Regions from separate parts of the Streptomyces sp. NPDC037301 genome, predicted to be linked through region 3. Evidence: riboswitches for the same ligand, from Rfam matches in the RefSeq annotation. Region 3 holds a riboswitch; each other region holds the start of a gene.
What was found. A riboswitch is a leader RNA that binds a small molecule or an ion and turns the genes downstream of it on or off. The one in region 3 is predicted to bind cobalamin.
Positions count from the first base shown of each region.

Region 1: linked by a shared signal. The riboswitch ahead of metE (5-methyltetrahydropteroyltriglutamate--homocysteine S-methyltransferase) and the one ahead of ACZ7IB_RS04515 (ribonucleoside-diphosphate reductase subunit alpha) in region 3 are both predicted to bind cobalamin.
Region 2: linked by a shared signal. The riboswitch ahead of ACZ7IB_RS35905 (ABC transporter substrate-binding protein) and the one ahead of ACZ7IB_RS04515 (ribonucleoside-diphosphate reductase subunit alpha) in region 3 are both predicted to bind cobalamin.

Region 1 covers NZ_JBVJWD010000019.1:16,291-23,757, forward strand. Annotated here, with positions in the region: gene ACZ7IB_RS27415 (histidine phosphatase family protein) at 97-690, shown strand; cobalamin riboswitch at 749-967, shown strand; partial or broken gene metE (5-methyltetrahydropteroyltriglutamate--homocysteine S-methyltransferase) at 1,207-2,670, shown strand; gene ACZ7IB_RS27425 (ABC transporter ATP-binding protein) at 2,887-3,105, shown strand; gene ACZ7IB_RS27430 (dihydrolipoyl dehydrogenase family protein) at 3,059-4,501, opposite strand; gene trxA (thioredoxin) at 4,617-4,988, shown strand; gene ACZ7IB_RS27440 (hypothetical protein) at 5,090-5,371, opposite strand; gene ACZ7IB_RS27445 (LacI family DNA-binding transcriptional regulator) at 5,443-6,465, opposite strand; gene ACZ7IB_RS27450 (hypothetical protein) at 6,515-6,733, shown strand; gene ACZ7IB_RS27455 (flotillin family protein) at 6,872-7,467, shown strand, end outside.
Region 2 covers NZ_JBVJWD010000035.1:21,148-32,868, forward strand. Annotated here, with positions in the region: gene ACZ7IB_RS35880 (beta-ketoacyl-[acyl-carrier-protein] synthase family protein) at 1-587, shown strand, start outside; gene ACZ7IB_RS35885 (acyl-CoA dehydrogenase family protein) at 601-2,472, shown strand; gene ACZ7IB_RS35890 (hypothetical protein) at 2,478-2,645, shown strand; gene ACZ7IB_RS35895 (acyl carrier protein) at 2,733-3,011, shown strand; gene ACZ7IB_RS35900 (beta-ketoacyl-[acyl-carrier-protein] synthase family protein) at 3,008-4,231, shown strand; cobalamin riboswitch at 4,310-4,497, shown strand; gene ACZ7IB_RS35905 (ABC transporter substrate-binding protein) at 4,533-5,600, shown strand; gene ACZ7IB_RS35910 (FecCD family ABC transporter permease) at 5,597-6,688, shown strand; gene ACZ7IB_RS35915 (ABC transporter ATP-binding protein) at 6,685-7,488, shown strand; partial or broken gene ACZ7IB_RS35920 (PRC-barrel domain-containing protein) at 7,427-7,989, opposite strand; gene ACZ7IB_RS35925 (class I SAM-dependent methyltransferase) at 8,428-9,210, shown strand; gene ACZ7IB_RS35930 (cytochrome P450 family protein) at 9,324-10,580, shown strand; gene ACZ7IB_RS35935 (adenosylcobinamide amidohydrolase) at 10,627-11,319, shown strand; gene ACZ7IB_RS35940 (NAD(P)-dependent oxidoreductase) at 11,374-11,721, shown strand, end outside.
Region 3 covers NZ_JBVJWD010000002.1:262,576-274,296, reverse strand. Annotated here, with positions in the region: gene nagB (glucosamine-6-phosphate deaminase) at 1-226, shown strand, start outside; gene ACZ7IB_RS04550 (glycoside hydrolase family 3 protein) at 550-2,091, opposite strand; gene ACZ7IB_RS04545 (carbohydrate ABC transporter permease) at 2,101-2,931, opposite strand; gene ACZ7IB_RS04540 (carbohydrate ABC transporter permease) at 2,928-3,920, opposite strand; gene ACZ7IB_RS04535 (extracellular solute-binding protein) at 4,020-5,306, opposite strand; gene ACZ7IB_RS04530 (GntR family transcriptional regulator) at 5,586-6,350, shown strand; gene ACZ7IB_RS04525 (DUF3311 domain-containing protein) at 6,618-6,872, shown strand; gene mctP (monocarboxylate uptake permease MctP) at 6,869-8,506, shown strand; adenosylcobalamin-variant (AdoCbl-variant) riboswitch at 8,685-8,787, shown strand; gene ACZ7IB_RS04515 (ribonucleoside-diphosphate reductase subunit alpha) at 8,939-11,350, shown strand; gene ACZ7IB_RS04510 (ribonucleotide-diphosphate reductase subunit beta) at 11,350-11,721, shown strand, end outside.

The DNA.
Region 1 (7,467 bases), on a different contig from region 3:
AGCAGGCTCGGCCATGGTGCCGTCGGCGGGACCGGAACGCCCGGATGCCATGGTGGGTGCACTTGCGGGGCCGGACTTCAGGGAGTTGACCCGGTCATGACGATAAAGGTGATGTTGATCTCACCGGCGCTCAACGCCGCGCTGCGCGAGGCCCGCTTCGACGGCAATGCGCCGCTCGACGCGGTCGGGGTCCGGCGGGCCAGGGCCGCAGCGGCAGCGGTGCCTGCGGCCGACCGGTATGTCTGCGGGCCGTCCGAACGGTGCGACCGGACCGCCGACGCGCTGGGGTTGCGCGCCGAGCACGAACTCGCGCTCCGTGGCTGGGACATGGGCCGGTGGAGCGGGCAGCGGCTGGAGGAGGTGAGCGGGAGCGAGCCGGAGGCGGTATCGGCCTGGATGACCGATCCTTCGGCGGCTCCGCACGGTGGCGAACCGTTGCTGGAGTTCTGCGCCAGGGTCGGCCGCTGGCTGGATGCCCTCCAACCCCTGTACGGCGACGAGGGCGGCCGTGTGCTGGGGGTCGTCGAGCCTGCGGTGGTGCGGGCGTTGATCGTACGGGCGCTCGCTCTCCCGACGGAGGCGTTCTGGCGGCTGGACGTCGCCCCGCTGACGCTGACCGGGCTCAGCGGCCGGTCCGGACGGTGGAACCTGCACTGTGGGCAGCCGCTGTCCCCCGCACCGGGGGACTGACGTCCTCCCGTGGCCCACGGTATGAACAACTGACGTGCCGGAACCGCCGGTCAGCGCCTACTGTGGTGGTGCAGCTGGTTCGCCCTGTCCGCCAGACAGGCGCGTCGCAAGAGGGAACCCGGTGGGAATCCGGGACTGCCCCGCAGCGGTGAGTGGGAACGACCGCCGTCATCAAGCACTGGACCCGATACGGGGTCCGGGAAGCGACGGCCAGTAGGTGTCTCGTACGCGAGAAGTGCCCGCGAGTCCGAAGACCTGCCACTGCCACTGCCCGTGCGCGTCGGACGCGCACGGTGATCTCGGTGACCTCGTGGGCGGGTCGGCGTACACATCGGGCAGGGCACGCGCGCCTCCACGGCGTTGCGGTTCCGCCCGGTCCGTCATCCCTTCGCGCCTTCGATCCGTCCCGGGGTCGTATCAGGACACACGCTCGCGAAGGAGAGTTCCGTGACCGGCAAGTCCGCAGCCGCGGCAGCCCGGGCCACCGTGTACGGCTGTCCCCGCCAAGGGAAAACCTCAGTCGGCGGTCTGCCGGGCAGGCGACTGGTCGCCGGGGTCGTCGACGGCCGCAACGTATGGATCAACGACTATCAGCAGTCCCTCACCACGCTCGGCACCCTGCTCGGCCTCGCGGGCCGGGTCGATGTGGCGGCCTCCTGCTCCCTGCCGCACGTCCCCCTCGACGCGACCGCCGAGCGCGACATCGACCCGCAGGTGGCCCGCCGGCTGGCCTTCGCCCGGCAGAAGTCTGCCGAGATCGCCACCCTGGCCCGGGGCCTCGCACGGGGTACGGACGCGATCGCCGCCGAACTCGCCGCGAACCGTGCCGATCTGGCCTCACGGGCCGGTTCTGCGATCACCCATGACTCGACGGTACGGGCACGGGCCGCTGCCGTCACGGAGTCCGACGGGCGCCGCGAGGTGTCGTATCCACAGCGGGCAGCGCCCCAACATGACTGTCTGCGGCTTCCGTTGCTGCCGACGACCACTATCGGCTCACTTCCCCAAACGGCCCAACTGCGCACCGCACGCGCCGATTTGCGGGCCGGACGCATCGACACCGCCACGTACGACAAGCGCATCGAGTCGGAGATCCAGGAGGTGCTGGCGTTCCAGGAGAAGGCGGGCGTCGATGTGCTGGTGCACGGCGAGCCCGAACGCAACGACATGGCGCAGTACTTCGCCGAGCAGCTCGTCGGGTACCTCGCGACTCAGCACGGCTGGGTCCAGTCGTACGGCACACGGTATGTCCGGCCGCCGATCCTGGCCGGGGACATCTCCCGGCCGGAGCCGATGACGGTGCGCTGGACGGCGTACGCACAGTCGCTCACCGCCCGTCCGGTCAAGGGCATGCTCACAGGTCCCGTCACCATGCTCGCCTGGTCCTTCGTCCGTGACGACCAGCCGCTCGGCGAGACCGCGCGCCAGGTCGCCCTCGCACTGCGGAACGAGGTGAACGACCTTGAGGCGGCCGGCAGTTCGTTCATCCAGGTGGACGAGCCCGCCCTGCGCGAGACGCTTCCGCTGCGGGCCGCCGATCGCGCCGGGTATCTGGCCTGGGCGACCGAGTCGTTCCGGCTGGCCACCAGTGGCGTACGTCCGGAGACTCAGATCCATACGCATATGTGCTACGCGGAGTTCGGGGACATCATCAGGGCCATCGACGACCTGGATGCCGATGTGATCAGCCTGGAGGCGGCCCGCTCCCCTATGCAGGTGGCCGACGAACTGGCATCGGCGGGCTATCCGCGGGAGGTCGGTCCCGGTGTGTACGACATCCACTCACCGCGGGTTCCGAGCGCCGGCGAGGCAGCGGCTCTGCTGCGCAAGGGGCACGAAGCGATTCCCGCCGAACGGCTGTGGGTCAATCCCGACTGCGGTCTGAAAACCCGGGGTTGGCCGGAAGTACGCGCCTCGCTGGAGAACCTGGTCTCGGCGGCCACCGAGGTGCGGGCGGCTCTGCCAGGTAGCGCCGGCTGACGGCGGCGCGGCCCGGTACGGGCGTCCGTCCCGGGCCGCACCACGTCGGCTTCGAACCGTCCACGATCCACGGCCCATCTTCGGCCGCCGGCCTGACCGCCCCCGTCGCTCCAGGGGCGCAGGCCCTGCCGGTGAGTCCTGGTCACAGCTTCCAACAGCGCCTGGGAACAGTCCTGTTGTTCGTTTCGCACGATGTTTCGGTGGTCCGGCGGATCAGTGACCGGGGTACTGGTGATGAAGGACGCGCAGGTGGTGGAGGAGGGCACGGCCGAGGAGGTGTCCGACGCGCCGCGGCATCCGTACACGAAGTCGCTGCTCGCGGCCGTCGTCACGGTCGGTACGGATGCCGCTCCGCCCGGGGAGCTGCTGGAGACGGGCGGGCCGGGCCCTACGCTTCCCGGTATGCCTCCAGCAGGCGCAGCCAGACCTCGCTGATCGTCGGATACGCGGGCACCGCGTGCCACAGCCGGTCGATGGGGACCTCGCCCGCGACCGCGATCGTCGCCGAGTGCAGCAGTTCGCCGATGCCCGGCCCGACGAACGTGACACCGAGCAGGATCTCCCGGTCGAGGTCGACAATCATGCGGGCGCGGCCTCGATAGCCGTCCGCGTACAGGCCGGAGCCCGCCACCGCGGCGAGGTCGTGGTCGACGGCGCGTACGCGGTGGCCGGCCTCCTCGGCCTCGGCGAGGGTGAGGCCGACCGATGCGGCCTCGGGGTCGGTGAAGACGACCTGGGGGACGGCCGAATGGTCGGCGGTGGCTGCGTGGGCGCCCCAGCGGTCGGTCTCCAGCAGCGGCACACCTGCGGCGCGGGCGGCGATCGCGGCGCCCGCGATGCGCGCCTGGTACTTGCCCTGGTGCGTGAGGAGCGCCCGGTGGTTGACGTCGCCGACCGCGTAGAGCCAGGTGGTGCCGTCGACGCGGCAGCTGTCGTCGACGGTGAGCCAGGAGCCGGGCTTCAGTCCCACCGTTTCCAGGCCGAGGTCGTCGGTGCGCGGGGCGCGGCCGGTGGCGAAAAGGATCTCGTCGGCCTCGACGCGCTCTCCGTTGTTCAACTCCACGGTGACCGGGCCGTCCGGGACCGCGCGCCGTACGGAGGTCGCCGAGACTCCGGTACGGATGTCGGCGCCCGCCTCCGTCAGTGCCTGGGCGACCAACTCGCCCGCGAAGGGTTCCATCTTCGGCAGGAGTCCCTTGCCGCGGATCAGCATCGTCACCCGGGCGCCGAGGGCCTGCCAGACGGTGGCCATCTCCGTACCGACCACGCCTCCGCCGACGATCACGAGGCGGCCGGGTACCTTTTTGGCGCTCGTCGCCTCCCGGCTGGTCCAGGGGCGGGCCCCGTCGATGCCGGGCAGGGCGGGGACGACGGCGCGGCTGCCGGTGCAGACGGCGACGGCCTGCCGGGCGGTGAGCCGGTGTTCCGTGCCGTCGGGGGCGGTGACTGAGACCGTTTTCTTGCCGGTGAGCCGACCCTGGCCACGGTAGATGTCCGCTCCGACGCCCTCCAGCCAGGCGGCCTGTCCGTCGTCCTTCCAGTGCGAGGCGTATTCGTCACGATGGGCGAGGACCGCTGCCGTGTCCAACGGTCCCTGCACGGCGTCGCTGAGGCCGGGGACCCGGCGGGCATCGGCACGGGCGACGACCGGGCGCAGCAGGGCCTTGCTGGGCATGCAGGCCCAGTACGAGCATTCGCCGCCGATGAGTTCCGCCTCGACGACCGCCGTGCTCAGCCCGGCGGCACGGGCCCGGTCGGCGACGTTCTCACCCACCGGACCTGCTCCGATCACCACGACGTCGTACTCGGTGTTCAGGGAAGCATCTGTCATGGGGACAGTCTGGTCGTGGGTGTGCGCGACGGCCACATGGGCAGGCGGAATAGCGCAAGTACAGGCACGGTTGTGTCGGGCAGGTCCGAACGGGCACAGAAAGAGGTAACAGAGCATGAGCACCGTTGAGCTCACCAAGGAAAACTTCGATGAGGTGGTCAGTGACAACGACTTCGTCCTGATCGACTTCTGGGCTTCCTGGTGCGGCCCGTGCCGGCAGTTCGCGCCGGTCTACGATGCGGCGTCCGAGCGCCACGGCGACCTGGTCTTCGCCAAGGTCGACACGGAGGCGCAGCAGGAGCTGGCCGCGGCCTTCGAGATCCGTTCCATCCCCACGCTGATGATCGTCCGGGACAATGTGGCGGTGTTCGCCCAGCCCGGCGCGCTGCCGGAGGCAGCGCTGGAGGACGTCATCGGGCAGGCCAGGAAGCTGGACATGGACGAGGTCCGCAAGTCCATGGAGGACCAGCAGAAGGAACAGAAGTAGGCTCCGCGCGCATGAGCAGGGTGAGGGGCCCGACCACAGCGGTCGGGCCTCTTTCCGCGGCCTTCGGCGGCCTTCCGCGGCCGGAAACGGACGGCCCGGCCTCAGCTGTCGGCATTGCCCTCGGCGTTCTTCTCCTTGATCCGGACCGAGAGGCCGTAGTCCAGCTCGGCTCCGTCGACCAGCAGGGCCTCTACCGTGCGCGTCGCCGGGTCGATGTCCGCCACGATGCCTTCGCCCGAATACCGGGGGTAGCCCGATGCCCCCGTCTCACCGGTCGCCGCCACGACCGCCGAACGGATGGCGCCGCCGGGCTCGGCGGCGTCGGTGGTGTCCTCGGCGAATCCGGGTACCAGCAGGATCTCGTAACTCTGCGGATGGCTCATGGTCATGACGCTAGGCAAGCGGCGCGCGGTGCGCACGTTGCCGCGCTGCTGCACCGTGCGGAGTCGGCGGCTCAGCTGGACTCGCGATGGACCGCCCGGACCCGCAGCAGGTCGTGGTGCTCGGGGGCGCCGCCGGGGTGCTGCACCAGCCGGTCGACGAGCTCCGCCAGCGGCTGTGGCGTGGCCAGCTCCATCCGCACGCTGCTGAGCCGGGGCCGCAGCAGTCTGCCGAGCATCAGGTCGTCGGCGCCGACCACGGCCGTCTCGCCGGGCACCTCGATGCCCGCGTCCTGAAGGGCCCGCATCAGGAGCATCGCGTATTCGTCGTTGTACGCGAACACGGCATCGAGGCCCATGGTGCGCCAGCGGGCGGCCAGCCGGGCGGCCGCTTTCTCCTCGTACCGCAACGGCAGCGGTTCGATACGGGCCCCATGGCTCAGTGCGGCCTGCCGGGCTCCGGCCAGCCGGGGTTCGGCGAACAGGCCGAGGCCGCTTTCTTCGGGCAGGACGACGCCGATGCGGCGCCGGCCGCGCTCCAGCAGATGCCGGGTCGCACAGCTGCCGACCTCCCGCTGGTCCATGACCAGCGCATGGGCACCGGTCACCGGACGGGGCCCGAGGGTGATCACGGCCTTGGCTCCGGATCGCCTGAGCACGGATATGCCCTGCGGGGTGAGGGCGATCGTGCCGGGTGCGATGACGGCGACGGGACGGAGTTCGGCCCAGGCGCGTGGCGCGGCGTCGGCGTCCAGACCGGTGCTGCCGTACTGGACCACGGTGTAGTCGAGGTGGCGCAGCCCGGATTCCAGTTGGTGGAAGAAGCGGTGGTGGAGCGGGCCGGCCGGGAAGTTCATGGTGGGGAGCAGCACCATGCGGGTGTGTCCGGCACGCAGGCTCCGGGCCGCCGCGTGCGGTACGTAGCCAAGTTCGGTGGCCGCTTCCCTGACGCGGCGGCGGGTGGGTTCGCTGATCCGCACGGACGCGTTGTTGTTCAGTACGTACGACACGGTGGCCCGGGAGACTCCGGCGAGCCGTGCCACATCGGCACTGGTCGGGACGGGGCCTTCGGTGGGCTGGTTCGGTAACTGGCTCATGGCGTCGGGCAGTCTTCCAGACCTGTGCGGCGTGGGTACGCTCCGGGGCATGGATGATTCCTCGATGGTGGGACTGATCGGCCGGGTGACCGGGACGGTGGGGCCGGGGCTGGTCGGCGAGGTGATCGTACGGATCCGGGGCGGGGCCGAGCACTTCCTCGCGCATCCGGCCTCCGCGAAGGAACGCATCGAGCCCGGCACGGTGGTGACGGTGATCGAGTATCTGCCGCCACGGACGGTGTATGTGGCTTGCGCATACGGTAGTTGAGGCCCCGGCGGGAGGGTCTTCACACCTTTCGTCGTCAAGAATGCGGCAAGGTTGCGCAAGCGTCTTCTCCGCCGCCGCGAGCAGGAGAAGACTCCCCCTGTTCAGCGGTGCCGACGGAGCACTGCGATAAGGGGGCGCATGCCGATGGTCATCGGCGTCACGGCGGGTCTCGTACTCGCCGCCATCATTGTGTTGATCGGCCTGTTCAAGCTGATGTGGCGAGTGGCCGAGCCGAACGAAGCACTCGTCATCTCCGGTTCCAAGCACAAGACCGAGGGTCTCGGGCAGGGCATGGGATTTAGGATCGTCACTGGTCACGGAACGCTTGTCCTGCCCGGGGTCCAGGCGGTGCGGAAGATGTCCCTGGACCTCAACGAGACCGAGCTGTCGGTCGATTGCGTCACGCATCAGGGGATTCCGCTGCGGGTGCGGGGCGTTGTCATCTTCAAGGTGGGCGACGACTTCGTATCGATCGCCAATGCGGCCCGCCGCTTCCTCGACCAGCAGAAGATGATGTCGGAGCGGGTGCACAACGTGTTCGCCGGTCATCTGCGTTCCATCGTGGGCGGGTTGACGGTCGAGGACATGATCCGGGACCGGGAGAAGCTCACCGGGCAGACCCGGGCGGCGTGCGGGACCGAGATGGAGAAGCTCGGGCTGATCGTCGACTCGCTCCAGATCCATGAGATCGAGGACCCGACGGGCTACATCAAGAACCTGGCGATGCCGCATGC
Region 2 (11,721 bases), on a different contig from region 3:
TGATCGGTGAGGGTGCCGCCGTGCTCGTGCTGGAGCGGACACTCGATGCGCAAGCCCGCGGCGGACGGGCGCGCGCCCTGCTGACCGGCGCGGGTTCCGGCACCGATGCCCACCACCCCACAGCCCCGGACCCGGAAGGAGCCGGTGCGCGCAGGGCCGTGGAGGCGGCGCTGCACGAGGCGGGCTGGGTGGCCCACGAGGTCGACCACATCAATGCGCACGGCACATCGACCCCGCTGAACGACGCGATGGAGACAGCGCTCATCTCGGGGCTCTTCCCCCACCGGCCGTCGGTGACCGCGCCGAAAGGTGTGCTCGGGCACACCCTCGCCGCGGCCGGGGCGATCGAGGCGGTGGCCACCGTACTGACCCTGGAGCACGGTCTCGTCCCGCCGATCGCCAACCTGGCCCCGCTGCCGGACCGGTTCGACCTCGACTGTGTGGTCAAGGAGCCCCGCATGCAGCACGTCGAGCGGGCACTCAGCCACTCCTTCGGCTTCGGCGGACACAACGTCGCGCTCGCCTTCCAGCGCGTGGACGCGGACGGCCCGCCGAAGACGGCCCCCGGTGTCCTTGCGGTCGGCTGATCGTTCTTGTCTCATGACCGCAACGATCGACGACCTCCGCACCGAACGGTCCATGGAACTGCTCACGGGTGTGCTCCTGGGCGACAACTTCCGCCGGGAGCACGGCTTCTGGCAGCGAATGATCAGCACGGAACCGTTCCGCCGCCCGGACCGCTGCACTCCCGACGAACGCCTGCGTCTCGCGTACGAGCGGCTGCGTATCCTCAACGACTGCCTCGACAGCGGCGCCCGGCTCGCCGCCGACCCGCGCGCCCTCGCGGCCCTGCACGAATGGCTCGGCCCGGTCGACCCGGCCCTCACCACGGTGGCGGGCATCCACTACAACCTCTTTCTCGGCAGTCTCCTCGACCACGAAGGCGACAGCCGGCTCGATCTGTCGGACTTCCTCCGACTGCGCAGCATCGGCACCTTCCTCTGTACGGAGGTGGCGCACGGCAATGACGCGGCGGCCGTCGAGACCACGGCCGCCTACAACCGCGAACGCGACGGGTTTGTGCTGCACACACCGCATGCCGGCGCCCAGAAATTCATGCCCAACACCAGTCCGGCAGGCGGTCCCAAGACCGGTCTTGTGGCCGCGCGGCTGCTCGTCGACGGCACCGATCACGGCGTCTTCCTCTTCCTTGTACCGCTCACCGATGCCGTACGGGCCCTGCCCGGCGTACGGGTGCGCAGACTTCCCGCACGCATGGGGAGCCCGGTGGACCACTGCCTGACCTCCTTCGACCAGGTCTTCGTGGGGCGCGACGCGCTGCTCGGCGGGGACCACGGACGGATCGGTGACGACGGCGAGTTCAGCAGCGCTGTCGACAACCGCAGGCGTCGCCTCCTCACGTCGATCGGGCGCGTCACCTCCGGCAAGATCTCCATGAGTGCCTGCGCGGTCGGCTCCGCGCGCGCAACGCTCGCCGTCGCCGTCCGATACGGCAGCCACCGGTACATCTCCGGGCCCCGCGGATCGCGTCAGGTACCGGTGATCGCCCACCGCAGCCACCACGCCCCGCTCGCCCGGGCCATGGCCACGGTCTTCGCTATGAGCCTGCTGCACCGCAGGGCCCTGAACCGCTGGGAGGGAAGGGAGGACGGCTCGGGCTCGGGCCGGGAGGAGGCGGAGCGGCTGGTCGCCGTCGCCAAGGGTTGGATCAGCTGGCAGGCCAGGTCCGTGATCGTCGAATGCCGTGAACGGTGCGGTGCCCAGGCGCTCCTGGAGAACAACGGTATGACCGAACTCATCACCGGAGTGGAAGGCGTCATCACCGCTGAGGGCGACAACCTGGCCATCCACGCCAAGGCGGCCGCGGAAATGCTCTTCGCCATCGAACCGGCCGCGTACGACGCTCCCTTCGGCGGCGAACCCGGTGATCTCACCGACCCCGGGTTCCTCGGCAGGCTCCTGGCTGTGCTGGAGGAGATCTGGTTCGGCCGGGCCAGGGAAAGGCTGGGCCGCGCACCGCACGGTGACCCTCTGGAGCGGTGGAACATCGCATCCGGTCCCGCCCTTCGGGGCGTCGAGGCCCACGCCCACCGACAGGCTGCCGAGGCGTACGCGGACGCGGTGGCAGGTCTGCCGGACGGACCCGCCCGTGAGCGGCTGGTCGAGCTGCAGCGGCTGTTCGCACTCGACCGGATCGCCCGGAACAGCGGTGATCTGCTGGCCGCGGGATATCTGACAGCTGATCAGGTCAATGGATTGCCGGACGCCTTGGAAGAGCTGATCACCGCCGTCGCCGCTCATCTGCCCGCCCTCGCCGACTCCTTCGCGCTGCCGCAGGAACTGCTCGCCGACTGGCCCATCGCGGGGGCCGATTACGTCGATGCGTACGACGATCCGGCGGCGGCCTGGCAGTCGGACGGGGACCGGGCGACGGCCCCGGGGGAGCGGTGAGAGCCGTGACAGGGACGGGAACAGTTGTGCGGACGGCGCGGGTACGGGAGGCGGCCGGGACCCTCGGTGTCCGCGTTGTGCTGCTGGTCTTCTGGGGTACGGCAGCCGTCCTGGCCCGGTGGTGCACGCAGCCGCAGCAGGGCGGTGGCGAATCGGTTCGGCACAAGGCGTAACTGGAGGCACGTCACCCAGTTGATTCGGCGTCGGGACGGTGCCCCCGCCGTCCCCGGCAGCCGTACCGAATGATGGAGAGGAAGCTCATGAGTGCGATTCATCCCGAGATCACCGAGGTTCTGACACACACCTTCAAAGTGCCCGTCGCCGAGATCCGCCCGGATTCCACGATGGACAGCCTGGAGATGGACTCCCTCGCCGTCGCCGAGTTCGCCGTCCTCATCAGGGAGACGATGGGCGGCGACGGGGACTTCGACAAGCTCCCCAAGGACGCCACCCTGGCCGACATCACGCGGTACATCGACGCGACAGCCGGCAGCGGGGCGCTGATGGGCGGCGTGGCACCGACGAGCAATGCCCGATGAACAAGCCCGCGATTGCCGTAACAGGCCTGGGAATGATCACCCCTGTCGGCAACGATACCGAATCCACCTGGAAGGGTGTGTGCGCCGGAGTCTCGCCGGTGCGTACCGTCGCGGCACTCGAAGGCTGCGCGATCGACTTCGCCTGCACGGTCGACGGTATCGATCTGGACGCCGCGATCGGCGGCCGCACGTCCTTCCGGATGGGGAAGTACGTCAAGTTCGCCGTTCTCGCCGCCCGGGAGGCGGTCGCCGACGCCGGACTCGACCCGGCGCAGTGGGAGGGCAGCAGGGTCGCGGTGGTCGTCGGCACCAGCAGCGGAGGCTCCGCCGCACTGACCGAGCAGGCCGTCGTACTCGACCGGCACGGACCGGATGCCACCTCGCCATCGGGCATCCTGCTCACCATTCCGAACATGCCCGCGGCCGAGATCGCCATCCAGTTGCGGGCCACCGGTCCCAGCCTGGCACCGTGCACCGCCTGCTCGTCCGGCGCCACCGCACTGTCCGTCGCCCGCGATCTGCTGGTCACCGGACAGTGCGACATCGCGATCGCCGGAGCCACCGAGTCGATCGTCTACCCGGTCGCCATGACCGGATTCGCCCGGTCCGGAGCCGCGGCCCGTGCGGAGGGCGACCCGGCCAGGCGGTGCCGGCCCTTCGCGGCCGACCGTGCCGGGCTGGTCATGGGTGAGGGCGCCGCCGTCATGGTGCTGGAACGGGCGGACGACGCCGTCGCCCGGGGCGCCACGCCGCGGGCACTGCTCGCGGGCACCGGCGCCACCACCGACGCCCACCACCCCACAAGCCCGCACCCGTCCGGCGCGGTCGCCCAGGCCGCGGTCGAGGCCGCGTTGCGCGACGCGGGCTGGGCGACCGAGGACGTCGAGCACGTCAACGCACACGGCACGGCGACACCGATCAACGACGCCACCGAGGCCGCCCTCATCGGCCGGGTCTACCCGCACCGGCCGCCCGTCACCGCCCCGAAGGGCGTACTCGGGCACTGCATGGGGGCGGCCGGAGCGATCGAGGCAGGACTGACCGTCCTGACGCTCCAGCGCGGAGTCGTACCGCCGATCGCCAACCTGGACGCCCCGGCGCCCGAGTTCGACATCAACTGCGTCACCGAGCAACCCCTGCGCAAGTCCATCCGGCGCGCCGTCAGTCACTCCTTCGGCTTCGGCGGGCACAACGCCGTGATCGCTCTTGAGCGTCCGTAGGCATCGGGCAGGTGGTGCGACGGGAGCACAGCCCGGCGTACCACCGGCCACACCGCCCATGAGCTGCGCGGAGGCTCGTGATAGCTTGCCGAAGCCAGTCAAACTCCACGTAGGGGTCAGGGAATCCGGTGAGAATCCGGAACTGACGCGCAGCGGTGAGGGGGACGGGCGGGGCCACGGCCACTGGGACACCCGCAGGTGTCCTGGGAAGGCGTCCCGTCCGTAGGAGCCCGAGTCCGAAGACCTGCTGGCACCTGCGACCCGGTACCGGGCGCAGGACTCCGTACAGCGGGCTCCGCGCATGAGCCCCGAGACGCAGAGGGACTCCGTGCCGTCCATAGCCAGCCCTGTCCGCGCCATTGCCCTGCTCTCGGCGGGACTCGTCCTGCTGACCGCCTGCGGGGGCGGAACGAGCAGCTCTGCCGCGAAGTCCGGCTCCGCCGACGGATACCCCGTGACGCTGAAGAACTGTGGACGCACCGTCACCGTCGATGCCGCACCGCAGCGGGCCGTTTCGGTCGACCAGGGATCGACGGAGATCCTGCTCTCCCTCGGCCTCGCCGACCGGCTGGCCGCCACCTCGACCTGGACCGACCCGGTGATGAAGGGCCTGGAGAAGGCCAACGCCAAGGTTCCCAGGATCGCGGACAACCGGCCGTCGTCGGAGAAGGTCCTCGACCAGGAACCCGACTTCATCAGCGCGTCGTTCGAGTCGACGCTCGCCAAGGGCGGCGTCGCGCCCCGCGAACAGTTCGAGGATCTCGGCGTCCCGACCTATGTCTCGCCCGCCGACTGCACCGGCAAGGACAACAGCGGTGGCGGCGACGGAGCCCGTACCGCGCCACTGCCCATGGACAGCGTGTATGACGAAGTGCGCGACCTGGCCAAGGTGTTCGGCGTGCAGAAACGCGGCGACACACTCGTGGCGCAGCTGCGGGACCGGGTGAAGAAGGCGACCGAGGGCGTCGACGCCTCCGACGCCACCCTCCTCTACTGGTTCTCCGACTCCAAGGCCCCGTACCTGGCCGGCTGCTGCGGAGCGCCCGGCATCATCACCAGGGAACTCGGCGCGAAGAACGTCTTCGACGACACCCATGAGGAATGGCCCCAGATCGGCTGGGAGACCGTCGCCGACCGCAACCCCGACGTCCTGGTCATCGGAGACCTGACCCGCAAGGCACAGACCGCCGAGAGCGCCGCGAAGAAGATCGAATTCCTGGAGTCCAACCCCGTCACGAGGAACATGGACGCCGTCAGGCACAAGCGGTACGTCCTGCTGAGCGGCCAGGCCATGAACCCATCCATCCGGACGGTCGAGGGTGTGGAACGCGTCGCCGCCGGGCTGCGCACATTCGGATTCGCGGGGTGACGGACACCGAACGGGCCACGGCGGTGGACGCGTCACGGGCCTCCGAAGCGGCCGTGCGCAGTGGCACGGGGATACGGAAGCTGCGCGGCGCAACTCTGTGGGCCTGTGGCGTCGCACTGCTCATGCTGTCCGTCGCGGTCGCCATCACCATCGGCCCCGCCCGTATCTCCGTCGCCGACGTCTGGTCCACGGTCGCCTCCCACCTCGGCTGGGGCCGGTCACGGCTCACCCCGATCCGGGACGGCATCATCTGGAACCTGCGCATGCCGCGCACCCTGCTCGCCGCGGTGTGCGGCGCCGGGCTCGCGGTGTGCGGAACCGTCATGCAGTCCCTGCTCCGCAACCCGCTCGCCGACCCGTTCGTCCTCGGCGTCTCCTCCGGTGCGTCGACCGGCGCGGTCGTGGTCGTCGTCCTCGGCGTCGGCGGGGGAGCGGTGCCGATCTCGACCGGCGCGTTCATCGGTGCACTGTGCTCGTTCGCCCTCGTTCTGCTGCTGAGCCACACTCTGGGCGGCACGACCGACCGAGTCGTCCTCTCCGGTGTCGCGGCCATGCAGCTGTTCTCCGCGCTCACCTCCTTCGTCGTGATGACCGCCGCCGACGCCGAGCAGACCCGCGGGGTGCTGTTCTGGCTGCTCGGCTCGCTCAGCGGGGTCGGCTGGACCGATGTGTGGATCTGCTCCGCCGTTCTCGTCGTGACGCTGCTGATCTGCCTCGGCCAAGCCCGTACGCTCGACGCCTTCGCGTTCGGCCAGGACGCCGCCGCCACACTCGGCGTCCATGTCGCGCGCACCCGGATCGTGCTGCTCTGCACGACCGCGCTGCTGACCGCCGCACTCGTCAGCTCGGCCGGCGCCATCGGCTTCGTCGGTCTCGTCCTGCCGCACGCCGCCCGTGTGCTCGCCGGCTCCGGGCACCGGCGGCTGCTGCCGGTCACCGCCCTGGCCGGGGCGGTGTTCCTGGTCTGGGTCGACACCCTCGCCAGGACGGTCCTCGACCCGCAGGAAGTGCCCGTGGGAGTCGTCACCGCCCTCATCGGCGTGCCCGCGTTCGTTCTGGTCCTGTACCGCAGCCGGAGGATCACATGACGCCTGGAGCCACTGAGGGGCTGCGTGCCGAGCGGGTCAGCCGGGAGGCGGGCGGCCGCCTCATCCTCGACGGGGTCCACCTCACCCCGCCACCCGGCGCCACCGTCGGGCTGATCGGGCCGAACGGCTCCGGCAAGTCGACCCTGCTGCGGGTGCTGGCAGGAGTCCTCGCCCCGGATGCGGGCGTGGTCACCCTCGACGGCCGGCGGCTCGACGAGATCGGCCGCCGAACCGTGGCCCAGCGGGTCGCCGTGGTCGACCAGCATGCGGTCACCCAGGTCGAGTTGAGCGTCCTGGACGTGGTACGCCTCGGGCGTATCCCGCACCGCAGGGCCTGGTCGGCACCCGGCCGGACGGACGACGACGCGGTGCGCGAAGCCCTGGAGCGGACCGGTCTCGCCGATCGCGGCGACCAGTCCTGGCACACCCTCTCCGGAGGCGAGCGGCAACGTGTCCAGATAGCGCGCGCACTGGCCCAGCAGCCGCGTGAACTGCTGCTCGACGAGCCGACGAACCACCTCGACATCCAGCACCAGTTGGAACTGCTGTCGCTGATCACCTCGCTGCCCCTCACCGGTGTGATCGCTCTGCACGACCTCAATCTGGCCGCGATGTTCTGCGATCGGATCGTCGTCATGAAGGAGGGGCGGGTGGTGGCCGCCGGGACCCCGGCGGAAGTGATCACCGAGGAGCTGATCGCCGACGTCTACCGGGTCAGGGCGCGGGTCACTCCCGACGGCCCGGACGGGCGGCCCTCGGTGCGTTTCCTGCCGGAGCGGCCGCAGTGCTGCCTGCCGTAACGAGCCGGGCCGTCGCAGGACCGGCAGGGCGAGCGATCCGGGTCCTGACGCGGCGGGAGAGCGGACCCCGGCACGACACGGGTCCGCCCCTCATTCCCGGTGCGGCGCTTCCCCGGTGTCGGTCCCGGGCGCCGGGGTGGTTCCCGTGTCCGCCTGGCCGCCGAGTCCGGCGGTGGTGTTCCCGGCAACGCCGTAGTGGCGGTAGAGCTCCTCCTCCTCGGCCACGGACAGATGCGCGTCCGCGTCCACCCGTGGGGCTTCCTTGACGCGGTCCTTCGAAAGCGGGATGTGCAGGTCGGATCCCACTCGACGGGCTCCGGAAAGAGGGACGAAGCTCTCCTTCATACCGAACAGGCCGGTTTTCACCGTGATCCAGTCCGGGCGGCCGGTGTTGTCGTCGACGTACACCCGGCCCACACTGCCCACCTTCTCGCCCGCGGTGTCGTACACCGTGAGGCCGTCGAGCTCTCCGGAATCCGTGAAACCGTCAGCGGCTCCCATGACCGATTCCTCCTCGCCCGGGCGCGTCCTGTGGCTGGGCCACATCAGGGGAGGCGCGTCCTTCTTCCATCGCGCCTCACCCGGATGGCCGCTGCAACCTCCCCGCCCGTGGAGGCCGGGCGCCACATGCTCGGCACTTCGGCGGTGGGCGCCCGCCAGGGCGGTGCGCACGTCGTCCTCGCGTTGGGCCGATGGGGTGAATCATGGAAGAGGTGCACTCGGAATGCGGGCGCGGAAACCGAGGCTGAGCGGCCGAAACGCCCGACGCCGAACAACCGGTGATGTGCCCTTTCCATGACAGCGGGGCACGCTGTGCGGGACAGCTCGGGCCTGACCGCAGATGCGGTGGGGTGTCTCCGGGCATGCCGCCGCACCACGGAACCGCACCATGAAACCGCACCATGAAACCGCGCGGATCCGTCCGGCGTTGTATCCGGCATGAATACCTTGCGCGGCACGTTCGACGAGGACGCGGAGCTCTACGACCGGATGCGCCCGCGCTATCCGCCGGACCTGGTCACAGAACTCGCGGTCGTGGCCGGCCTCGACGCGCGGAGCAGGGTGCTCGAAGTGGGGCCGGGCACCGGCCAGTTGACGGTTGCGCTCGCGGGGCTGGGATGCGAGCTGACGGCCGTCGAACTGGGCCCCTCGCTGGCGGACGTGGCACGGCGCAATCTGCGCGGCTTCCCCCGCGCACATGTCGAGGTGTCGCCCTTCGAGGAGTGGACGCCTCCGACGGCCCGCTTCGATCTCGTGGTGTGCGCGACCGCCATCCACTGGATCGACCCCGTGCTGCGCTTCACGAGAGCGGCGGACGCTCTACGGCCCGGCGGGACGCCGGCGATCGTCACCACCCATCATGTGGCGGGCGGCAGCGACGACTTCTTCGAGCAGGCACAACGGTGCTACGAGCGCTGGGACCCCGCCACCCGCCCGGACATCCGACTTCGGGACGAGGCGTTGGTGCACACCGTCTTCGGTGAACTGGAACAACCCCCGTGGGACGGGCCCGTCCGGGTGCGCCGCCAGGCACGGGAGATCACGTACACGACCGAGCAGTATCTGGACCTGCTGATGACCTACTCGGGCCACCGCGATCTCGCCCCCGACACGCGGCACGGTCTGTTCAGCTGCATCCGGGCCCTGATCGACGAGCGGCACGGAGGGAGCATCACCAAGCGGTATCTGCATGAACTCCTGACCGTACGGAAAGCCATGTGAACACCCGTGACACACCTCCCCGCCGACGCCGTCGGCCGTAGGATCGGCGAGCCCGGACAGAGTGCCGACGTGCGGCCCGCCGGGCACCGGCCGACGACCGTCAGGAGAGCCCGTTGACCAGCGCCCCGCACCGCATTGACCCGGCAGGCGGCTGCCCGCACGCGGACAACGCCACGCTGCTCGCCCAGGGGGCCGTGGCCTCCGTCGTCCTCCCCGGCGACGTGGCCGGGATGGTCGTGCTCGGACACGACGCGCTCAAGGAGTTCCTCGCCCACCCCGATGTCGCCAAGGGCGCACGCCACTTCACCGAGCTGGCCGAGGGACGCATACCCGACGGCTGGCCGCTGAAGACGTTTGCCACCGTGCAGGGCATGACCACCGCCGACGGCGACGACCACCGACGGCTGCGCTCACTGGTCAGCAAGGCGTTCACCGCACGGCGGGTGGAAGAACTGCGACCGCGGATCGAGACCCTCACCGCCGATCTCCTCGACGGTGTCGACCGGGCCGCGGCCGAGGGCGACGGCACGGTCGACCTGCGCGCCCGGTTCGCCCTGCCGCTGCCGATGGGTGTCATCTGTGAACTTCTCGGGGTCGGCGCCGAGCACCAGGACCGGCTGCACCATCTGTCCAGCCGGGTGGTCGCGACGGACACCGGCTCCGAGGAGGTGATGGCCGCCAACCGGGAGCTGGTGGCGCTGCTCACGGCGGTCGCGGCCGCCCGAGCGGAGCAGCCGGGCGAGGATCTGACCAGCGCCCTGATCGCCGCCCGTGACGAGGGCGGCGGTCGGCTCGGTCAGCACGAGCTCATCGGCACCCTGCTCCTGATGATCATCGCGGGGCACGAGACCACGCTGAACCTCATCACCAACGCCGTCCGCGCGCTGTGCACCCACCGCGACCAGCTCGCCCTGGTCCGGTCCGGCCGGGCACGCTGGGCGGACGTGGTGGAGGAGACACTGCGCTGGGACAGCCCGGTCAGCTACTTCCCGTTCCGCTATCCGACCCGCGACCTCCCCCTCGACGGGACCGTCATACCGCAGGGCACACCCGTGCTCGCGGGATACTCGGCCGCCGGCCGGGACAAGGCCGCACACGGCCCCGACGCCGACCGGTTCGACGTGACCAGACCAGCCGGGGACACCGCGGCCCGGCACCTCTCGCTCGGCCACGGACCGCACTACTGCCTGGGTGCGCCGCTCGCCCGGATGGAGGCCACGATAGCCCTGGAGCGGCTGTTCACCCGATTCCCCGGCCTGGACCTCGCCGTACCCGCGACGGCGCTGCCCCACCGCGCGGGCTTCGTCGGCAACAGCACGGCGACGCTTCCGGTGCGTCTGCGCCCCGGCACCGCGCCCGGCGCGGCCTGACGGCCCTGGCACATATGATCGACGGGCCAACCGCCGACCCGTCGTCCTGCCGCGCCACCGGGGGTGCCCCGTCCGTTCCGTACGCATCCGGCTCCCCGAGCAGCGCGGTGAACTGCTGGCCCGGCACGAGGACGGCCTGGACCTGCACCATCTGGTGTGGCGGCTGGGACCGGGGTGGCGGGTGTGCAGCAGCGCCGTGCTCGGAGGTGGCATCGGCCCGCGCGCCTGGATCCTCAACGCCCAGGTGCCCGGAGGCTATCCGCGCCTGGACCCCGAACGGCACCTCGCCGAGATCGCCGCCACGGAACACCTCACCGGACCCGGCGCCGGACTGATGACGGCCGCCGATGTCACCGCGTACACAGCCGCGGCCGACGAGGGTGTGACGGCGACCGCCACCTGCGGACTCGGCGTACGTGGCTGGGCCGCCACCCCGGCCGAGGGCACCGGGACGCCGCCGCGGCCGGGCACGGTCAATATCGTCGTGACCCTGCCGGTGGCACTCTCCGACGCCGCACTCGTCAACGCGGTCTCCACGGCGACCGAGGCCAAGGTCCAGGCACTCCTGGATGCGGGACTCGACTGCTCCGGCACCCCCACCGACGCGGTCTGCATCGCCGCCCCCTCCCCGGGACCCACCCCCGGTGAACCCTTCGCAGGACCCCGCTCCCGCTGGGGTGCACGACTCGCCAGGGCCGTGCACGCTGCCGTCCTCGAAGGTGCGCTACGGCAATCCTGAGAACCTACTGCGCCGCGAGCCGACCGGGGCGCGGCCGATGAAGGGAGTCCTCTCATGACCTCAAGCACTGCCGACGCCACCTCGCAGCGGCCGACGGTCGCCGTCCTCGGCACCGGAATCATGGGATCAGGCATGGCCCGGAGTCTGCTCCGGGCCGGAATCGACGTCCGTGCCTGGAACCGTACGCAGGCCAAGGCGGCCCCGCTCGCCGCCGACGGCGCCACGGTCACCGAGACGGCGGAGGAAGCCGTACGCGGTGCCGATGTCATCCTCACCATGCTCAACGACGGCCCCGCCGTCGCCGCCGCACTCGCCGCCGCGTCGCCGGCGCTGCGCGCCGGCCAAGTGCTCCTCCAGGGCTCGACCGTCGGGCTCGACGCCACCGCCGATCTCGCCCGGCGC
Region 3 (11,721 bases):
CATCCTGGAGTCCCGCCACCCGATCCTGCTCGCCACCGGGGAGGGCAAGGCGGACGCCGTGGCGCAGACGGTGGAGGGGCCGGTGGCCTCGATCGTGCCCGCGTCGGCGCTGCAGTTGCATCCGCATGCGACGGTGGTGGTGGACGAGGCTGCCGCGTCGAAGTTGAGGCTGGCGGACTACTTCCGCGCCACGTATGCGGCGAAGCCGCTGTGGCAGGGTCTTTAGACCGACCGGACGTGGGGAGAGGGCCCGGGACACCCGTGGTGGGTGTCCCGGCCCTCTCGTATGCCGTTACGCGTCCTGCGGACGTGCTTGTCCTCAATCGCCGGACGGGCTTGATTTGACCCTCGCGCCGTGGGGAGGCGTGTCCGGGTGGACGGGGTGTCCTCAAACGCCGGACCGGCTTGACTCGCCGGAGCGGCTTGAAGCGCCCGGTCGGCTTGGACCGGCCGTGCAGCAGGCAACGCCCGTCCGTCTGAAAGGGCGTTGGGCCGACCGGTGGTGGGGCAGGCGTGATGCGGCCCCTCGTGCTGCATCACGCCCTGCTTTCAGGCCTGGGGGCGGTCCGTACCCCTGGCGATGATCTCCGCGGCCGCGAGGCCGCAGACGCGGGCCGCGCCGTGGGTGGCGATGTGCAGGGAGCCCCTGGGGGCCGCCTGCGGGACGCCCATTTCGACCACGACTATGTCGGGGCGCTCCGCCACCAGGGCGTCGAGGGTCTCGGCCATCCAGGCATGGCGGTGGGCGTCGCGGACGACCACGACGATGCGCCGCTCCCCCGCGGCCCGCAGCACAGCGGCGACGGGTGCCTCGGTCTCGCTGCTGTACGTGTCGGTCTCCGTGCCCGGCAGCAGCCGGCCCAGCTCCGCGGCGACGCCCCACGGGGTCTCGTCGCCGACCGCGATGTTCGACGCGGAGGTGAACGCGGCAACGTAAGCGGGGTCGGTCAGCGGCTCGGCGGAGCCGGTCACCTTCACCGCGCGGCGGGCGGCGACCAGGCCGATGTCGGAACCGATCCCGGTGCCGGGCGCGGTCCCCCCCTGCGTCGTCGCGCCCGGCTGCGAACCGGCTCCCTCGGCCCCCCGCGTCCAGGACGCGAGGGCGCGTACCCGTGCCGCCGCGTCCGCGAGCCGCTCCTCGGCGAGTTCACCGCTGCGCACCGCCGCGACCAGCGCGTCGCGCAGCCGCTGCACCGTGCCGTCGTCCTCCAGGCCGCCACCGATGCACAGGGCGTCGGCCCCCGCGGCGATCGCGAGGACGGAGCCGCGCTCGATGCCGTACGTCCCGGCGATGGCCTGCATCTCCACGGCGTCGGTGACGATCAGGCCGTCGTACCCCAGCTCCTCGCGCAGCAGACCGGTGAGGATCTGCGGGCTCACCGTCGCGGGGCGGTCCGGGTCGAGGGCGGGCAGCAGAATGTGCGCGCTCATCACGCACTTGGAACCCGCGGCGATGGCCGCCCGGAAGGGCGTCAGTTCACGGGTGTGCAGCGTCTCCAGGTCCACGTCGATGCGCGGCATCGCGTGGTGCGAGTCGATCGCGGTGTCGCCGTGCCCGGGGAAGTGCTTGGTGCAGGCGGCGACTCCGGCGGTCTGGAGGCCCTCGATGTACGCGGCGGTGTGCCGGGCCACGAGCTCGGTCTCGGCGCCGAAGGACCGCACACCGATGATCGGGTTACCCGGGTTGGAGTTGACGTCCGCGGACGGCGCCCAGTTGAGGTTGACGCCGCACTCGGCGAGCCGTCGGCCCAGTTCCTGGGCGACCGCACGGGTCAGCGCCACGTCGTCGACGTGGCCGAGCGCGAGGTTGCCGGGGAAGGAGGAGCCGGTACGCACCTCGAGTCGGGTGACGTCACCGCCCTCCTCGTCGATCGCGACGAGGAGGTCGTCGCGCTCGGCCCTGAGCCGGGCGGTGAGCGAGGCAACCTGCTCGGGCGTCCGGATGTTGCGGCCGAACAGGGCGACGGAGGCGAGGCCTTCGTCGACCCGGCGCAGCACCCAGTCCGGGGCGGTGGTGCCGGTGAATCCGGGCTGCAGGACGGCGAGAGCGTCGCGGGTGATGGTGTCCGTGGTGGATATCAGCGTGGTCATGGAGCGGTGTTATCCCTTCACGGCGCCGTCGGTGAGGCCGCTGACGGCCTTGCGCTGCAGGAAGACGAAGAGGATGAGGATCGGGATGGCGAAGATCGAGGCCGCCGCCATGGTGGCACCCCAGTCGTCGCCGAACTGGCTCTGGAACTGGGAGAGCCACAGCGGAAGTGTCTTGGCCTCGGGGTCCTTGTTGAGGATCAGAACCAGCGGGAATTCGTTCCACGCCGTGATGAAGCCGAAGAGCGAGGTGGCCATCAGGCCGGGGGCGAGCAGCGGCAGGATCACCTTGATGAAGGCCTGCGGGCGGGTGCAGCCGTCGACCATGGCCGACTCCTCCAACTCCTTGGGCACCGCGGCAACATAGCCGCGCAGCGTCAGGATCGTGAAGGGAAGCACCATCACCATGTAGAAGAGCGTCAGCGGGACCAGGCTGTTGAGCATGTCGGCATCGCGGACCAGCATGTAGATCGCGATGACCATGACTTCCCAGGGGGCCATCTGCGCAATCATGAAGACCAGGATCATGCCCTTGCGGCCCTTGAACCGCATCCGGGCCAGCGCGAACGACGCGAAGAGCGCGATGATCAGCGAGAAGACCACGGCGAGCAGCGTGACGGTGAGCGAGTTCCTGACCAGGGTCAGGAAGTTCGGTGCGTGGTACGCCGTCTTGAAATGCTCGAACGTGACGTCGGTCGGGAACCAGACCGGCGTCTCGGTGATGATGTCGCCGGTCGGCTTGAACGCCGTACTGAACATCCAGTAGACGGGGAAGACCAGTGCGGCGAGGAGGACGATCGCCGTTGCGTTGGGCCAGATGCGGCCGAGCAGTGAGCGCTTCACAGCTCGTCCTCCTCTTGCTTGAGAACGATGCGGAGGTAGTACGAGGTCAGCCCCAGCATGATCAGAATGGTCAGCAGGGAGATCGCCGCGCCCATGCCGTAGTGCTGGTTGCCGACACCCTCGACGAAGGCGTAGATCGGCAGTGTCTCGGTGAGGCGGTTGGGGCCGCCCTCACTGATGGTGAAGATCTGCGGGAAGGCCTTGAAGACCCAGATGACCTCGAGGAAGGTCGTGGCGTAGAGGAAGGGCCGCAGGAACGGGAACGTCACCGATGTGAAGCTCTTCCAGACGCCGGCGCCGTCGAGTGACGCGGCTTCGTACAGTTCCTTGGCGATGGTGGTGGTCGCCGCGTACAGGTTGATCGCCACGAACGGGATCGACTGCCAGACGATCATCAGGGTGACCACGAAGAAGGTGGAGAACTGCGAGCCGGTCCAGTTGAAGTCGGCCATCGAGTGCCAGCCGAGCTTGTCCAGCGTGTAGTTGATGACGCCGAAGCGCGAGGCGAACAGCCACTGGAACACGGTGGACGCGGCCACGACCGGCATCGCCCAGGCGAGCACCAGACCGACCATCAGGGTGAGGCGCATCTTCTTGCCGAGACGGGCGAGCAGCAGTCCGACCAGCGTGCCGATGATCATGATCAGAACGACGTTGACGCCGGTGAACACGATCGTGCGGAGCGTGACTTTCCAGAAGTCCTCACCGGTGAGGATCTCCTGGTAGTTCTTGAAGCCGTTCCACTCGGTGACGTGCTGGATCAGCTGTCCCATATTGAGGTTCTGGAACGACAGCATGGCGTTCTTGACCAAGGGATACCCGAGGAAGATCGCCGTCACCGCAAGCGCGGGGACCATCAACAGGTACGGCGCTGTGCCGATACCCGCCTTCCGCTTGCTTCCCCCGTGCTGCCCGACGGGTGTTTTCCCGTCCTGCCCGCGGACTGCGACCGTCTTGGCCACATCCGAGGGGTCGGTTTGCACTGCCATGCTCGCCATCTCTTCCAACAAAGCCCTACACGGAACGGTGCGTACAACCGGGGCGGCGGGTCGAGAACCGCCGCCCCGGCGCGGGACGCGCTACTGCGATTACTGCTGCTGGCTGAGGCGCTTGTTGAGCTCGCCCTCGACCTGCTTGGCGGCGTCGGCGGGCGACTTGCCCTGCAGGACCAGCGTCATGTAGGTCTTGATCGGGTTCGGCGGGTTCTCGACCGGCGCCCACTCAGGGATCAGCGGGGTGGTGCCACCGGACTTGGCGGCGGCCGGGCCGGCCGCCTCGGCGGCGGGCTGGCCGACGGTGTACTGCTGCATGGCGTCGTTCTTCGGAGACCAGCCGGCCTCCTTGATGAGCGCGCCGTCGTTCTTCTCGGAGAGCGCGATCTTCAGGAACTCCTTGGCCAGCTCCTGCTTCTTGCTGCCCGCGGCAACGGCGAGGTTGGAGCCACCGAGGAAGACCCCCTCGGGCTTGTCCGCCGTCTCACCGGGGATGGTGAAGAAGCCGATGTCGTCCTTGAGCTTCGGGTTGGCCTTGATGGCGGTGCCGGCCTCGTAGCCCATGGCGATGATGGCGCCGGTCTTGCCCTTGGCGAAGACCTCGGCCTGCTGCGGAGTGGCCTCGTCCTTGTCCTTGGGAGCCTTGGAGTAGGACTGGTACTGCCTGTACACGTCCATGGCCTGGCCGACCTTCGGGTCGGCCAGGTTGGAGACGTACTTGTCGCCCTCCTTCTTGACCGGCGAGACGTCCTTGCCGACGAGCAGACCGTCGAAGAAGTACCAGTTCTGGCCGGGCAGGTAGATGGGCTCGGCGTCGCCCTTCGCCTTGATGGCGTCGAACGCCTTGAAGAGGTCGGCACGGGTCTTCGGCGTCTCGGTGATACCGGCGTCCTTGAAGACCTTCTTGTTGTACATGACGACGCGGTTGCCCACGTACCACGGCAGGGCGTACTGCTTGCCGTCGTATATGGAGGGCTGGTTGACGCCGTCGGCCCAGGCGGAGCCGATCTCCTTCTTCAGGTCACCGAGGTCGGCGAGGCCACCGGTCTTGGCGTACGCCGGGGTCTGGGTGTTGCCGATCTCCAGGACGTCCGGCGGGTTGGACTCGGAGAGGGCCGTGGTGACCTTCTGCTGAATACCGTTCCAGTCCTGGACTTCGATCTCCAGCTTGGCCTTGGTCTTCTTCTCGAACTCATCGGTGACCGTCTTGGTCCACCCGGGCGGGTTCGATCCTGACATCGTCCAGACGGTGAGCGTCTCGCCCTTGTAGCTGTCCGGGCCGGTCTTCTTACCGCTGTTGCTGTCGCCGTCGTCGGACCCACACGCCGCGAGGCCGATCATCATGCCCGCGACGCCGACCGCCGCGATGAGCTTGCGCTTCACGCCAAACCCTCCTCAGGGAAACTGCAACCCCGCCCACCGCGAAGACATTCGACGAGTACTGCTGGGGCTGGACCTGGTCTTTAATGGTTTAGACCAGCACCGGGAGCTTGGCCTAGACCTTTAGGGGTGTCAAGGGTGTATAAGAAGTGCACTCGCGTCCGTTACAGGACCGACACCTGAGGGAGGGCGACGAGCCGTGCCCGGACCGTGCCACCATGTGAGCCGCGACAGACGGAGGAGCCGGTGACGGCAGCAACGCAGCAGTCGGGAAGGCGGACCATGGGTGCCGACGGGGGCAGTACGGAGAACGAGACGGGCGCGGCCACACGGACGGCGCGCGTCCCGAAGTACTACCGGCTGAAGCGACATCTCCTCGACATGACGGACACCATGCCGCCGGGCACTCCCGTGCCGCCGGAGCGGACCCTGGCCGCCGAGTTCGACACCTCGCGCACGACCGTGCGCCAGGCGCTCCAGGAGCTGGTCGTCGAGGGCCGGCTGGAGCGCATCCAGGGCAAGGGCACCTTCGTCGCCAAGCCGAAGGTCTCACAGGCCCTGCAGCTCACCTCGTACACCGAGGACATGCGCGCCCAGGGACTCGAACCGACGTCCCAGTTGCTGGACATCGGCTATGTCACGGCTGACGACACGCTCGCCGGGCTGCTCGACATCACGACCGGTGGGCGAGTGCTGCGGATCGAGCGGCTGCGGCTCGCCAGCGGGGAGCCGATGGCGATCGAGACCACGCACCTTTCGGCCAAACGCTTTCCGGCACTGCGCCGTTCGCTGGTGAAGTACACCTCGCTCTACACCGCTTTGGCGGAGGTGTACGACGTCCGGCTGGCCGAGGCCGAGGAGACCATCGAGACCTCGCTCGCCACCCCGCGCGAGGCCGGACTGCTCGGTACGGATGTGGGCCTGCCGATGCTGATGCTGTCCCGGCACTCGCTCGACGGGCAGGGCGAGCCGGTGGAGTGGGTGCGCTCGGTCTACCGGGGCGACCGGTACAAGTTCGTGGCGCGCCTGAAGCGGCCGACGGACTGAGGTCCAGGTGCGTCGACCGGCTGATTCCGGCCATGCACCCCTGGGCGCAACCGTCGCGGCCCCCGTGGAATCCACACTCAGCGGGGGCCGTTGGCACACCTTGGCACAGACCATGCGTCGTACGTTTGACAACATTCCGAACATTCGCGCCCGCACACGGGACCGTTGCCGGACCGCAATGCGGACAGGGGGTGACGGTGACCGGAAGCCTCCCCTAGATTTCCTGCGCATTACACCAGGTGATCAGCGAGGGGACGGAGTCGCCACATGCCAGCAGACCCAGAAGGAAAACCGCCCACCGTCACACCCGTGCGGGTGGTCATCGCCCTCTGTCTCATCGCGCCGTTCGTGGCGATGCTCTGGGTGAGTTCGTACGCGAAGGTGGACCCCACCTTCATCGGTATCCCGTTCTTCTACTGGTACCAGATGCTCTGGGTGCTGATCTCCACCGCACTCACGGTGATCGCGTACAAGCTGTGGCAGCGTGACCAGCGCGCCCGCAAGGGGGGTGCGTCGGCATGAAGGACGGCGTGAACGGCGTCGCGCTCGGCGTCTTCATCTTCTTCTTCCTGGCCGTCACGGTCATGGGCTTCCTGGCGGCGCGCTGGCGGAAGGCCGAGAACGACGCCAGCCTCGACGAATGGGGCCTGGGCGGACGTTCGTTCGGAACCTGGGTCACCTGGTTCCTGCTCGGCGGCGACCTGTACACCGCGTACACCTTCGTCGCCGTTCCCGCGGCGATCTACGCGGCGGGCGCGGCAGGCTTCTTCGCCGTGCCGTACACGATCCTCGTGTACCCGCTGATCTTCACCTTCCTGCCGCGGCTGTGGTCGGTCTCGCACAAGCACGGGTACGTGACGACCTCGGACTTCGTCCGCGGGCGCTTCGGCTCGAAGGGGCTCTCGCTGGCGGTCGCCGTCACGGGCATCCTCGCCACGATGCCGTACATCGCGCTCCAGCTCGTCGGCATCCAGGCCGTGCTGGACGTGATGGGCGTGGGCGGTGGAGAGAACACCCACTGGTTCGTCAAGGACCTGCCGCTGCTGATCGCGTTCGCGGTGCTCGCCGCGTACACCTACTCGTCCGGTCTGCGCGCGCCGGCGCTGATCGCGTTCGTCAAGGACGGACTGATCTACCTGGTCATCGCGGTGGCGATCATCTACATCCCGATCAAGCTCGGCGGCTTCGACGACATCTTCGCCAAGGCGGGCGATGCGTTCTCCCAGACCAACCCGGCAACCGGCAAGCCGCGCGGCGCGCTCGCGCCGGGTGAAGCGGGCCAATGGGGTTACGCCACACTGGCGCTGGGCTCGGCGCTGGCGCTCTTCATGTATCCGCACTCGATCACGGCGACGCTCTCCAGCCGCAGCCGCAATGTGATCCGGCGCAACACCACGATCCTGCCGCTGTACTCGCTGATGCTGGGCCTGCTGGCGCTGCTCGGCTTCATGGCGATCGCCGCCGGGATCAAGGTGGACAACGGGCAGTTGGCCATCCCCCAGCTGTTCGAGAACATGTTCCCCGACTGGTTCGCAGGGGTCGCGTTCGCCGCCATCGGCATCGGTGCTCTGGTGCCCGCCGCGATCATGTCGATCGCCGCGGCGAACCTCTTCACCCGCAACATCTACAAGGACTTCCTGAAGCCGGACGCGACCCCGGAACAGGAGACCAAGGTCTCCAAGCTGGTGTCGCTGCTGGTGAAGGTCGGCGCGCTCGCCTTCGTCCTCACCATGGACAAGACGGTCGCGATCAACTTCCAGCTGCTCGGCGGGATCTGGATCCTCCAGACGATGCCGGCCCTGGTCGGCGGTCTGTTCACCCGCTGGTTCCACCGCTGGGCACTGCTCGCGGGCTGGGCGGTCGGCATGGTGTACGGGACGGTGGCCGCGTACGGGGTCGCCAGCCCGACCCAGGCACACTTCGGCGGGTCGTCCAAGGAGATCCCGGGCATCGGCGAGATCGGCTACATCGGCCTGACCGCGTTCGTGCTGAACGTGGTGGTGACGGTGGTGCTCACCTTCGTCCTGAACGCCGTGAAGGCACCCGCCGGGATCGACGAGACCTCCCCGGCCGACTACACGGCCGACGCGGGCGACCCGGGCGTCCGGGCGGAGCTCCCGCCGGCCACGGCGGGAGCCCCGGGCGGCGGCCACTGACGACCGCTCCCACGGCCGGATGACGGCCCGTCGCGCCCCCTTCAGCGGGGCGTGGCGGGCCGTCCGTCTGCTCCGACAGGGGATCGCACGGCTTGTCCCGTCGACTCGACTTCTGTTGCGCGACACAACATGTGGGGGCCGTCCCATCCAGCGGCCCCCACATGTATGCTCGTGCTCGCTGTCGTCGCAGGGAAATCCGGTGCGAATCCGGAACTGTCCCGCAACGGTGTATTCAGTGTGCTTTTGCGCACCTTCAAGTAAGTCCGAGGACCTGCCGACAGCGCATCCGGCTCGACCGAACCGGATGCCAGACGTCCGGGCCTCGCGGATGGGCCGGTGGACGCCGTAATGAGTGCTGCCCCGACGCGGGCCCGCCTCTGCCCGGCTGCCCCGCTCCCCGCCGGCCCCGAGCCGAGCGAGGGAGAGCACCACGTGACCATCGCGCCAGCCGATCCGGCTTCAGTCGCTGTGTCCGAAGCGGCCGAGTCCGAGGGAACCGCACACGACGGACCGGGGACCGCACTGCTGCGGACCCTGACCGACCTCACCGTCGATCTGCCCGACACCGACCCCGGTCGCGTCGCCGCCGCCGCGCTGCGCGGCCGTAGCGCCCGGTCGGACGAGGCGGAGTTGCGCTCGCTGGCAACGGAGGCCGCCGCGGGGCTGATCTCCGAGGACCCCGCCTACTCCCGGCTCGCGGCCAGGCTGCTGACCCGCACCATCGCGGACGAGGCGGCGAGCCAGGGCGCGGTCTCCTTCTCCGCCGCGGTCGCCGTCGGGCACCGCGAGGGCCTGATCGCGGACCGTACCGCCGGGTTCGTCGCGCTGCACGCGGCCGCACTCGACGCGCTGGTGGAGCGTTCGCTCGCCGACGGCGCCGACGACCGCTTCGGTTACTTCGGGCTGCGGACCCTGCACAGCCGCTATCTGCTGCGTCACCCGCACACCCGCCAGGTCATCGAGACGCCGCAGCACTTCATGCTGCGCGTCGCGGCCGGACTCGCCGAGGACGACTCGAAGCGCGCCCTGGACGAAGTCGCGGCACTGTACGGGCTGATGAGCCGGCTCGACTACCTGCCGTCCTCGCCGACCCTGTTCAACTCCGGCACCCGGCATCCGCAGATGTCCTCCTGCTATCTGCTGGACTCCCCGCTCGACGAGCTCGACTCGATCTATGACCGCTACCACCAGGTGGCGCGGCTCTCCAAGCACGCGGGCGGAATCGGTCTCTCGTACTCCCGCATCCGCGCCCGCGGTTCACTGATCCGCGGCACCAACGGGCACTCCAACGGCATCGTGCCGTTCCTGAAGACGCTCGACGCCTCCGTCGCCGCGGTCAACCAGGGTGGCCGCCGCAAGGGCGCCGCCGCCGTCTACCTGGAGACCTGGCACGCGGACATCGAGGAGTTCCTGGAGCTGCGCGACAACACGGGTGAGGACCAGCGGCGTACGCACAACCTCAACCTGGCGCACTGGATCCCGGACGAGTTCATGCGCCGGGTCGACGCGGACGGCGACTGGTCACTGTTCTCGCCCGCCGATGTGCCCGAGCTGGTCGACCTGTGGGGCGACGAGTTCGACGCCGCGTACCGGGCAGCCGAGGCCAAGGGGCTGGCCCGCAAGTCGATGCCGGCCCGTGAGCTGTACGGCCGGATGATGCGTACCCTCGCGCAGACCGGCCAGGGCTGGATGACGTTCAAGGACGCCTCCAACCGGACCGCGAACCAGACCGCCGAGCCGGGCCGCGTCGTCCACTCGTCGAATCTGTGCACCGAGATCCTCGAAGTCACCGATGACGGCGAGACGGCCGTCTGCAACCTGGGTTCGGTCAACCTCGGTGCGTTCGTCGCCGACGGTGGCATCGACTGGGAGCGGCTGGACGCGACCGTCCGCACCGCCGTGACCTTCCTCGACCGGGTCGTCGACATCAACTTCTACCCGACCGAGCAGGCCGGCCGGTCCAATGCGAAGTGGCGCCCCGTCGGCCTGGGTGCGATGGGTCTGCAGGACGTCTTCTTCCAGCTGCGGCTGCCGTTCGACTCCCCCGAGGCCCGCGCGCTCTCCACGAAGATCTCCGAGCGGATCATGCTCGCGGCGTACGAGGCCTCCTGCGAGCTCGCCGAGCGCTCCGGCCCGCTGCCCGCGTGGTCGCAGACGCGTGCCGCGCGCGGTGTGCTGCACCCCGACCACTACGACACCGAGCTGAACTGGCCGGAGCGCTGGGACGCGCTGCGCGCCCGGGTCGCGAAGACCGGGATGCGCAACTCGCTGCTGCTCGCCATCGCGCCGACGGCGACGATCGCCTCGATCGCAGGTGTGTATGAGTGCATCGAGCCGCAGGTCTCCAACCTCTTCAAGCGCGAGACGCTCAGCGGTGAGTTCCTCCAGGTCAACGCATATCTGGTAGATGAGCTGAAGCAGCTCGGCGTGTGGGACGCGCGGACCCGTGAGGCACTGCGCGAGGCGAGCGGTTCCGTGCAGGGCTTCGCCTGGATCCCGGAGGATGTGCGGGCGCTGTACCGCACGGCGTGGGAGATCCCGCAGCGCGGTCTGATCGACATGGCAGCGGCCCGTACGCCGTTCCTCGACCAGAGCCAGTCGCTGAACCTGTTCATGGAGACGCCGACGATCGGCAAGCTCTCCTCAATGTACGCGTACGCCTGGAAGCAGGGGCTGAAGACGACGTACTACCTGCGCTCGCGCCCGGCGACCCGGATCGCCCGCGCGGCATCCGGCCAGGCCGCGGCCGCCGCCCCTATTCCCGTACAGCAGACATCGGGCCCCGACGCGGACGCGATCGCCTGCTCCCTCGAAAACCCCGAGTCCTGCGAGGCCTGTCAGTAATGAGCTCAACCGAGAAGAACCTGCTCGACCCCGGCTTCGAGCTGACTCTGCGCCCCATGCGCTACCCGGACTTCTACGAGCGCTACCGCGACGCCATCAAGAACACGTGGACGGTCGAGGAGGTCGATCTCCACTCCGACGTGGCCGATCTCGCCAAGCTGTCGCCCGGCGAGCAGCACATGATCGGCCGGCTCGTCGCGTTCTTCGCGACCGGAGACTCGATCGTCTCGAACAACCTCGTGCTGACGCTGTACAAGCACATCAACTCCCCCGAGGCGCGGCTGTATCTGTCGCGGCAGCTCTTCGAGGAGGCCGTGCACGTCCAGTTCTATCTGACGCTGCTCGACACGTATCTGCCCGATCCGGACGAC